3 regions of the Shewanella sediminis HAW-EB3 genome follow, and region 1 is predicted to be linked to each of the others. Evidence: predicted binding sites of a transcription regulator. Region 1 holds the regulator's gene; each other region holds the start of a gene.
What was found. The regulator MetJ, encoded in region 1, represses methionine synthesis genes. The targets are predictions, from matches to a motif close to TAGACGTCTAGACGTCTA.
Positions count from the first base shown of each region.

Region 1 (3,284 bases):
TCCCAAATTTGCGGCTGGTGTCGCCTATGACTGGAATCGTCTGACTTTTACGACGGATATTGACCTTAACCCTATTAAACGTTTCGATGAAACTGTGGGTACCCAGTACTGGCGATTCAAAGGGGAGGTGCGAGCGACGGATTGGTTGGCACTGCGTTTGGGTTATCGTCATGATATGAAGGACAATAGGGCAAGTGTCTATTCATTGGGAACCGGAGTCGAACTTGGCCAGGTATTCTCTCTCGATTTCACAGGTATGGTCAGCAGCGATGACGCCATCGGCGGTGTACTGAAAACCTCTTATCATTTTTAAAGCTCTGCTATCGACTTTATCGTCAACAGTAAGGCACTCACCGAGCAGAGTAGCAGGGTCATTTTTTTGGTTTTATTCTTATCGATATGGCCAACCAGACGTCCCGAGACCAGATAGCCTAATATCACCCCAGGCAATAACATCAGTGACAGCCATAGGTGTTCGATAGTTAATAATCCGGTTATGGCTAAGATCGCCAGTGCGATCGTAGAGCTAAAGATAAAGAAGGCCGATAGAGCGGCGCGAAACTGGCTGGCATCTTTGCCCGAAAGCAATATTGCCATTGGCGGCCCGCCGATGGCGGCGATGTTACCGAATATTCCGGATACGAATCCTGCGGCAAATAAACTTTTTCGATTAACCTTTAAGTTGAACTTCATCAGACTGAGAATAACGGCTGAGGCGACGATTCCGGCTATTGCCAGCCCCAGAACGGGCTGAGGGGCAAATATCAGTAAAGCTGCCCCAAGAAAACCGCCCGGAATACGGCCGAGAAGAGCATATTGCAATCCGTTAAATTCCAGAGAGCTACGCTCTCTGAAGAGTGTCAGCAATGAGATAGAAAACCCCATAACAATAACGGGAGCAGGCACCAGTTGTGGATCGACGAGATAGAGCAAGGGGGTTGCCACGACAGCAAGACCGAAACCGATAAGGCTTTGGGTGAGGGCACCGAAGAAGATGATGATCGAGGCTAAGAGTAAGCTGGTTGGGTCGATTATTGAAAGCACTGCATCTTCTCTCGGTTAATCCTGTTTAGTTGCTGAAGAATAATTTATCTGAAATCGTGAGCGGCTGAAACAAACAGGGATCGCATAGCGATCCCTGAAATTGACTGAACAAGAGTAAAGGTTACTCTACATCTTCCCACTCAATTCCCATCTCATCCATCAAGCGTTTCACCTCTGCCGGAATACTGTCAGGTTTATCTTTAGACAGATCTTCATCATTTGGCAACGGCTGACCGGTATAGGCATGCAAGAATGCTTCACACAGGAGTTCACTGTTAGTTGCGTGGCGCAGGTTATTGACCTGACGACGAGTACGCTCATCAGTCAGAACCTTAAGCACTTTCAAGGGAATTGACACGGTAATCTTCTTTACCTGTTCATTCTTCTTGCCGTGTTCAGCATATGGGCTGATATAATCGCCATTCCACTCAGTCATTGACTCACCTGTAAATTCAAAATTCGGGGCAGATTTTAACCCTTTAATTTGTACAGTCAAATTATTGCCTCTTATTTGCGACAATTGCAAATAGATTTCTATATGTTTGGACGTCTAAATGGCTATAAGTTGTTGACGATGGCTTTTAGCTTAGGTACATTTAGACGTCCAGACATCTATTTGTGTCAATTGAAATGAAGTATGATGTTCAGTAAATAGTTTAGGAGATGTAGATGACCGAACGTAAGTTAGCCACAATTGCAGTCCGTCAAGGGATTGAGTCTGATACTCAGTATGGTGCGGTCGTACCACCAATCTACCTTTCTACTAATTACTCTTTCGACGGGCACAAGAATCCCAGAGATTTTGATTATAGTCGCTCGGGGAATCCGACCCGCTCAATCCTTGGAGATGCTATCGCCGGATTAGAAAAGGGAGCAACGGGTGTCGTGACCTGTACCGGGATGGCGGCAATTACTCTGGTGACGAGTCTGTTGGGCCCCGATGATCTGTTAGTGGTTCCCCATGACTGCTATGGCGGTAGCTACCGCTTGTTTACCAACTTAGCGAAGAAGGGCCAGTTTAAGTTGGCTGTTGTCGATCAGACCGATGAGTTAGCCCTACAAGATGCTATAGCGCAAAACCCTAAGATGGTTTGGCTCGAGACACCCTCAAACCCACTGCTGCGCGTGGTCGATATCGAGGCTATCGCGAAGGCGAGTCATGCAGTCGATGCTCTCGTAGTGGTAGACAACACGTTCCTTTCGCCTATCTTGCAGCAACCTCTGCTGCTCGGTGCGGATATCGTTATCCACTCTACGACCAAATATATAAATGGACACAGTGATGTGGTTGGCGGCGCCGTGGTAGCTAAAGACGAGGAGTTAGGGGAGTTATTGCACTGGTGGTCAAATACCTTAGGCCTGACCGGCTCGGCGTTCGATAGCTATCTGACGTTACGTGGTATTCGTACCCTTGCCGTACGTATTCGAGAGCATCAGGCGAACGCCCAAAGAGTACTGGATACGCTGACAGCGAGTAGTGTCGTCGATAAAGTTTATTATCCGGGCCTTAAGGATCACCCCGGTCATGAGATCGCCGCGAAACAACAAAAAGGCTTCGGCGCAATGTTAAGTTTCGAGCTTAAGGGGGGAGAAGCCGAGTTAGTGGCCTTCCTCGAGCAACTTAGCGTGTTCTCCGTCGCAGAAAGTTTAGGTGGCGTAGAGAGTTTAGTCGCGGTTCCTGCGACAATGACCCATAGAGCAATGGAGCCTGAGGCTCGAGCCGAAGCTGGGGTGAAAGATACCCTTATCCGTCTTTCTGTAGGTATTGAAGATGCAGATGATTTAGTTGCTGATATACAGGCAGGACTTGCAGCGGCATTAGCTTGTTAATAGGAGTTTGAAATGGCACGTTGTCATTTGCATAAATTTGGTGGTTCCAGTCTGGCGGACGCTGACTGTTACCGCCGTGTGGCTCATATCCTTCTCACTCACGGCAATAGCGACGATCTTGTCGTAGTCTCCGCCGCGGGTAAGAGCACCAACTTTCTTTATAAATTATTAGAGTTAAAAGATACGGCTCAGCTCTGGCAAGAAGAGCTGCAGGTGTTGATTAGCTTTCAACAAAACCTGATCGAGCAGCTGCTTTCTAATGAACAGGCCACAAGTTTAAGAGAACGTTTGTCGATCGATAAGTACCAGCTTATCAGTCTGTTTTCACAGGATGAACTGAAGGAATACGAACGCAGCGAAGTGGTGAGCTTCGGTGAGCGCTGGTCCGCGCGCCTGTTGGCGGCCTTGCT
Region 1 is NC_009831.1:4,950,233-4,953,516, reverse strand. Features, by position in the region: gene traF (conjugal transfer protein TraF) at 1-313, shown strand, start outside; gene SSED_RS21080 (sulfite exporter TauE/SafE family protein) at 310-1,044, opposite strand; gene metJ (met regulon transcriptional regulator MetJ) at 1,166-1,480, opposite strand; gene metB (cystathionine gamma-synthase) at 1,714-2,874, shown strand; gene SSED_RS21065 (bifunctional aspartate kinase/homoserine dehydrogenase II) at 2,887-3,284, shown strand, end outside.

Region 2 (3,284 bases), 1.9 Mb from region 1:
ATCGCTGCAAGCCTACCTTAACGATGGGGGGGCAATTATAGGGGTCAGTGCAGGTGCTATGATAATGACGCCCTCTATCGAGAGTGCCCGGCTTTGCGGTGACACTAATGATGTGGACCTGCAGGATCTTTCCTCCTTGTCGCTGGTACCATTTCAATTTGTGCCCCATGTAGACGGTGACATAAAGGATGCTTCCATGTTGCTCAATCAGCTTATGGATGAGCATTCGGATGCGGTGCGGCCCAATACCATGCCCTGGACTGTGGCTTTGAGAAACCTTGTGAATGAGTACTATCTTTGTCCCGATGACGCGGGTATTGCGGTGATAGATGACAAGATAATTGAATTTGGTCAGCCCGTTATTTATCGGCCAAATAGTTAACTTCCAGATTCAAGTATCACTGTCACCTAAATTTCATTCGTAAAAAAAACGCCTGTCAGGCGGTTTTTTGATACAGAACTTTTTTAAAGGCACTCAATGCCTATCGTCTCATGTCTATCGCTTATTGAGAGCGGCATTGAACCGCTCGAATCCTGCTTCCAGATCGGCAATAAGATCGTCGGGGTTTTCCAGCCCGATATGCAGACGTATCAGAGGTTTACTGCTATCCCATTTGGTGGCGGTTCTTAACTTATCGATGCCAAATACCCCTAAGATCAGGCTCTCAAATCCACCCCAGGAGAAGCCCATCTTGAAGTGGTGCATATTTTCGACCAGTGCAGTGACTGAGTTCAGGTCGCCCTCTTTGAGCACAAAGGAGAACAGGCCATTCGAGGCGCTGAAATCGCGTTTAAAAAACTGATGGCCGGGACAGGTGTCGAATGCCGGATGCCTTATATGATCGACCTCGGGACGAGTGGCTAACCAGTTGGCAACTTTAAGCGCATTCTGCTCATGTTGCTGCATACGCACACCTAATGTTCTCAGACCCCGATTAGCCAGGTAGACATCATCGGGTGAGGTGCATTGCCCCATCAGGTAACTATTTTCTCTCAGTTGATCCCAGTGAGCTTCATTGGATGTCGCGGTACCCATCATGACATCCGAATGTCCGACAATATATTTAGTGGCGGCCTGAATTGAGATATCGACGCCCATGTCGAAGGGTCGCGAGTTAATGGGGGAAGCCCAGGTGTTATCCAGCATGACGACGATATCGTGCTTGTGAGCAATTTCACTCAGTGTGGGTACATCCTGAACTTCCATGGTGATGGAGCCTGGAGATTCGAGAAACAACACCTTAGTGTTTGGCCTGATGAGTTCGCTAATGCCGGCACCAATCATAGGATCGTAGTAGGTGGTCTCGATACCGAACCCCGCAAGCAATTTATTGCACAGATCCCGGGTGGGTTCATAGGCGCTATCGACCATTAGCAGGTGATCGCCGGCTTTTAAAAATGAGAGCAGGGCACCGCTGATGGCGGCCGATCCCGACGGATATAGTGCGGTCCCTACACCACCCTCAAGTTCGGCGATGGCGGCCTGAAAAGCAAAGTGGGTCGGCCCGCCGCGTCTGCCATAGAACATCTCTCCATTGGCCCGGTTCTTGATGGCGAAACGCATCTCATCCATAGTGTCGAAAACCATGGTCGAAGCTCGAAATACAGGAGGATTAATGACGCCTTTGGTCCATTTTTTATCTCGACCGGTACTGATTATCTGTGTCTCTTTTTTCATAAGGTACTGTCCACAACCGAAGAGGATTGAATTGTTGTTTAGCCATCTTAACATCTAAACGGCTAAATGGAAGTTCAAGTTAACTGCTCATTCATCTATCAGCTTAATCACATTCAGAAAGTTAGTTACTCTTTGCAAAGCGGTAGGGTGACACAGATGGTGACACCAGAGTGGCCAGGGTCTTGAACACGACTCGGTTCATTGTCTTTTATCGACTCGCTACTCGTCGAAATATTTGTAGCCACAATACTGCCCTGATGGAACTCTGTGATTAGCCTTGCGATATACAGACCTAAACCAAGATGTGGCTTGTCTTGTGCTTTTTGCGCCCGCACAGAGACCATAGATTCAAAGATCTGCTCGCTCATTTTATCGGGCAACTCAGGCCCGAAATTACTGATGCTAAGCTCCGCCTGCCTCTGTTTAACTTCGAGTGAAACCGTAATCGCCGTACCCGGAAGACTAAATTCAAGTGCGTTGGCAATCAGTTTATCCATCAGTTGGGCGATATATTCGGGAACCCCACTCATATTTAATGGTTCATCGGGGATGGAGAGGATAAATTCCTGCTGGGGATAGGTCAGCTGATATCCTTGCATGCAGCCGTTTACCACTTTCGACAGTGGGAATATGTCCATTTCGGCCTTGGAAAGACTCTCTTCTAATCGTGTCGCCTCACTCATATTATTGAGGATCATGCTCAAACGACTTACCCCCTCCTGAGCTCGGTCAACATATTTGCGGCTATCCTTGTCCAGTTGTTGCAAGCCTAAGTGTTCCAGTGATGAGCGAACCACGGCGACAGGCGTTCTTAACTCATGGGATAGTCTGGACGACATATTCTCAAGGTAATGGGTATATAGGCCTAAGCGACTCACGATACTGGCGAAACTTCTGGAGAGATCGCCTATTTCGTCACGTACTTTCGAACCTTGGATATGGTTTCTTATCCGTCCCTGGCTGTCGATGGCGCGTTCGGCTTCATCTCTGAGTTTACGAATACGGCTCGAGATGCTGGAAGCGAAGAAGAACAGGGCTAAGGTACCCATGCTCATGACCGTTAATATGACGTTGAACAGTTTCTCTAAGGCCTTGTTCCTAAGTGTGCGTATGCCGTGGGTGGTCTCTTCAGAGATCACCACACCCATCACCTTATCGTCGATCCAGATCGGGCTGGCAGCGGCGAGGATCACGGCCTTGTTGTCCGGGGTTAGTCGCCAGGTCGAACCCTGCTTTCCGGACAGTGCTCGCTGGATATGGCTACCTTCTAATACAGTTGAATCCTGCAGTGAGTCGATAAAATCTTTAGGAGGCGTCGTCAATATCTTGTAATAAAAAGGGGTCAGGACATTGTGCTTAAATTGCCCCCAAAATGAGGGATCCGGCGCCTCTGTCACCGTCCGGGTCCAAACACTGCTACCGTTGCGTATATCACCGGATTTGGCTAATACGCGTCCATGTTTATCGACCACCCAGATCCGAGAGCTGTTATGGCTCATTCCCTTGATGATGCCTTCAATTTCGGGAGAGGGAACCAGCACTGTGCCGAGTTTATCTACATCATCGATAGCCGATGTGCCGACGACGGCATCGAGTCTGCGGCTCT
Region 2 is NC_009831.1:3,035,609-3,038,892, reverse strand. Features, by position in the region: gene SSED_RS13120 (Type 1 glutamine amidotransferase-like domain-containing protein) at 1-382, shown strand, start outside; gene SSED_RS13115 (cystathionine beta-lyase) at 497-1,678, opposite strand; gene pdsS (proteobacterial dedicated sortase system histidine kinase) at 1,804-3,284, opposite strand, start outside.
Region 2: SSED_RS13115 (cystathionine beta-lyase) is a predicted target of MetJ. The motif match lies at 1,726-1,743, and genes of this name have one in related genera.

Region 3 (3,284 bases), 620 kb from region 1:
AGCACATCGATGCCCAGCTTTAGTTGACGCTCGACCGTATCTTTGGTCACCTGACGCAGCTGGTCGGTATAAAACGTTTCGGTGATCTCACCTTTTCGCCAGCGACTACGTAGCCCACGGATCGCCGGAGTTTGCGGAAACGACCCAATGGTCGTAGTCGGTAGCAACGGCAATCGATACTTTTGCTGCTGCAGGGTCTGCCTGCCGGCAAACACAGTATCGCGCTCATAATCATCACGGCTCAGCGCTGCAACTCTGCTGTTCACTTGTCTGTCTGCAGCTTCTGCCCGGGCGTTTCGACGCGAAACACACGTATCCTTAATCAGATCGATTTCGACTCTGTCGCCACTCTTTTCGGGCGTGGTGAGTAATCTTTTTAACTGAGCCAGCTCAGACAGTTTCTGTTTAGCGAAAGAGAGCTGCTGCTTCAGCGCCGGGGCTAACTCCGCCTCGACATCCAGATCCACCGGGGTATGCAGCAGTGAGCAGGAGGGCGCTATCCATACCCGTCCCTTAAGATCGTTCACCACAGGAGCGATGCGGTCGGCAATCGAGTCGATATCTGCCGCCCAAACGTTTCGGCCATTGATCACCCCCAATGATAAGACCTGCTCGCGTTGAAGGTTAGCGGCAAATCCGGCGAGTTGCTCGGGCGCAGTCACCAGATCGAGATGAAGACCCGCCACCGGCAGTGCCGATACGAGTGCCTGATGGTGGGCAATAGTGCCGTAGTAAGTGGCGAGTAATACTTTGATATCGACGTGTTGCAACGCTTCATAGGCAGAAACAATAGCCTCTTGCCAATCGCTGTCGAGTTCGAGGGCTAAAGTGGGCTCCTCCAGCTGAATCCATTCGACGCCTTGAGCTGCGAAACGCTCTAAGATAGCTTTGTACGCCTTAAGCAGAGCGGGTAACAGGGTTAACTTATCGAACTCACCTCCCACCGCCTTAGCCAGGTAAAGGTAAGAGACCGGACCGAGAAGCACTGGCTTTGCCCTATAACCCAGCGCCTGAGCCTCGCTGACCTCATCGAATATCTGTTCATAGGCGACAGTGAAGCTTTGATCTGCTTCCAGTTCCGGGACGATATAGTGATAATTAGTATTGAAGTATTTGGTCATCTCGGCGGCGGGTGCATCGCCTCCCGTTGGTGCGCGACCACGGGCTACACGAAATAGAGTATCTAAGTCGACCCTATCGGCCTGCTCTTCACCGCGGTGACGCTCAGGGATAGCGTTAAGTGTCGCACTGAGTGTAAGCACCTGATCATAATAGGCAAAGTCGCCCACAGGCAGGAGTTCCACTCCAGCCTTAGCCTGCCACTCCCAGTGAGTGCTTCGCAGATCTTTGGCAACCTGGGCCAACTCGGCTTGGGTTATCTCACCGCGCCAATACTTCTCTTGAGCAAACTTGAGCTCACGTTGACGGCCAATTCGGGGAAACCCTAGATTCCCTATCGTTACCTCTTTCAATGTTTGCATATTGTATACCTTTTTGCTTTAATGTGAGCAGAATTCAGAGTAAACGCGCCAAGAGCATTTTCATTACTCATGTTGATTTAGCATCTGTCGATGCAAAACACATTTGGGCGTCTGGACGTCTAGAAGTTTATTGTGTTAGGCTATTTGCTGACAAACGAATTGATTTCAAGCGCAACATGAACAAAATTCATGTGGGGATAAACGGGTATATATATGATAGAGCTTAGACACTTACGAACATTAGTCGCCCTGAAGGAGAGTGGAAGTCTAGCTGGCGCCGCCAAGAAACGCTTCGTCACTCAGTCGGCTCTTTCCCATCAGATTAAGGAGCTTGAGACCCGAATTAACTCCTCTATTTTTGTCAGAAAGAGCAAACCTCTCTCATTCACACAAGAGGGAGCCAGACTGCTAAACCTTGCCGAAGAGATCCTGCCTAAGGTGATTGAAACTGAGTCCGATCTTAAACAGGGGCTCAATGACGAGCATAATCAGTTAGGCGTCGGCATCGAATGTCATAGCTGTTTTCGCTGGTTAATGCCGGTGATGGAGGAGTTCAGAAACGCCTACCCTCAAGCCAACTTAGATCTCTCCAGCCGCCACCTGTTCGACTCACTCAGTGCCCTCGAGATGGGAGAGCTGGATGTGGTACTCACCTCAGATCCGGTTCCCGGTCAGGCCCTTGCCTATCAGCACCTGTTCGATTTCGAGGTGAAACTTGTCGTCGCTAACGATCATCCGCTGGCCTCAAAGGAGTATGTCACCCCTCAGCTACTGGAGAAGCAGACCATCATCAGCTACCCGGTCCCCTTAGCGCGTTTAGATCTGTATCGGCACTTTCTTGAACCCGCAGGCATCGAAGCGGGTGAGCAGCTTAGCTGCGATCTCACTATGATGTTACTGCAACGTATCGCCTGTAAAGACGGTATCGCCGCCCTGCCGACCTGGTCAATCAGCGAGTCTTATGGCTTAAACCTCACCGCAGTTAAGTTAGGCCAGGAAGGGCTGAAGCGCCCACTGTTCGGGGCCTATAGAAAAGATAGCGTTAATGCCACCTTGGCACAGAAGTGGCTCGAATTAGTCGCCATCGAGGGAATAGCGAAACAACATAAGTTGAATTAATTGAAGGTACGAGATCCTAGGATCTGGCAGTGAGTTCCTAGGATATTGCAATAAAGACAGGGCGAAGAAAGTTGCGAGTCGCGAGCTACAGCCTAATGCTCGTAACTCGAATCTAGATACTCGAATCTTCTTTATAACGGCTTCAGCAGCTGATTTCTCATCGACAAGACACGACGAAGAACCAGACCTGGCGAGTTGGGATCGCGAGTCTGTCGTAAATTATGCGCAATCATGAATTCATCTTTCAGCTCTTCATCTAACCCCAGAGACTCGAATGCTTCTATGGTTAATGTCTGCTTTTGGTTATCGATGAGTGTCTTGATGATACTCAAGGGGAAAGACTCTTCCGACTCGGCATTCAGATAAGCAAATGCAGTCAGAGCGATAATCTCGCCGAAGACGCTGAACAGGGCTAAGGTTTGCACTTCATCGGGATTAATATCGACCCCTTCCATCATATGCAAACTGTCAACGGCATCGGCGGCAATACTCTCAGTCAACGCCCAATATCCGTACACCAGCTTCTTATATGGCTGAGGTAACTCGTCGAGACGCTCTTTAAGATAAAAAGTGAATGCATAACGATAGATATTGACCTGACCTAATCTAACGAGTGCATCTTTGAGAGAACGGTTCTTCGATGTATTACCACTGACACAAGCGGCCGACTGACTGCGCCATAGC
Region 3 is NC_009831.1:4,333,635-4,336,918, forward strand. Features, by position in the region: gene metE (5-methyltetrahydropteroyltriglutamate--homocysteine S-methyltransferase) at 1-1,481, opposite strand, end outside; gene SSED_RS18615 (LysR family transcriptional regulator) at 1,695-2,600, shown strand; gene SSED_RS18620 (HDOD domain-containing protein) at 2,732-3,284, opposite strand, start outside.
Region 3: metE (5-methyltetrahydropteroyltriglutamate--homocysteine S-methyltransferase) is a predicted target of MetJ. The motif match lies at 1,594-1,611, and genes of this name have one in related genera.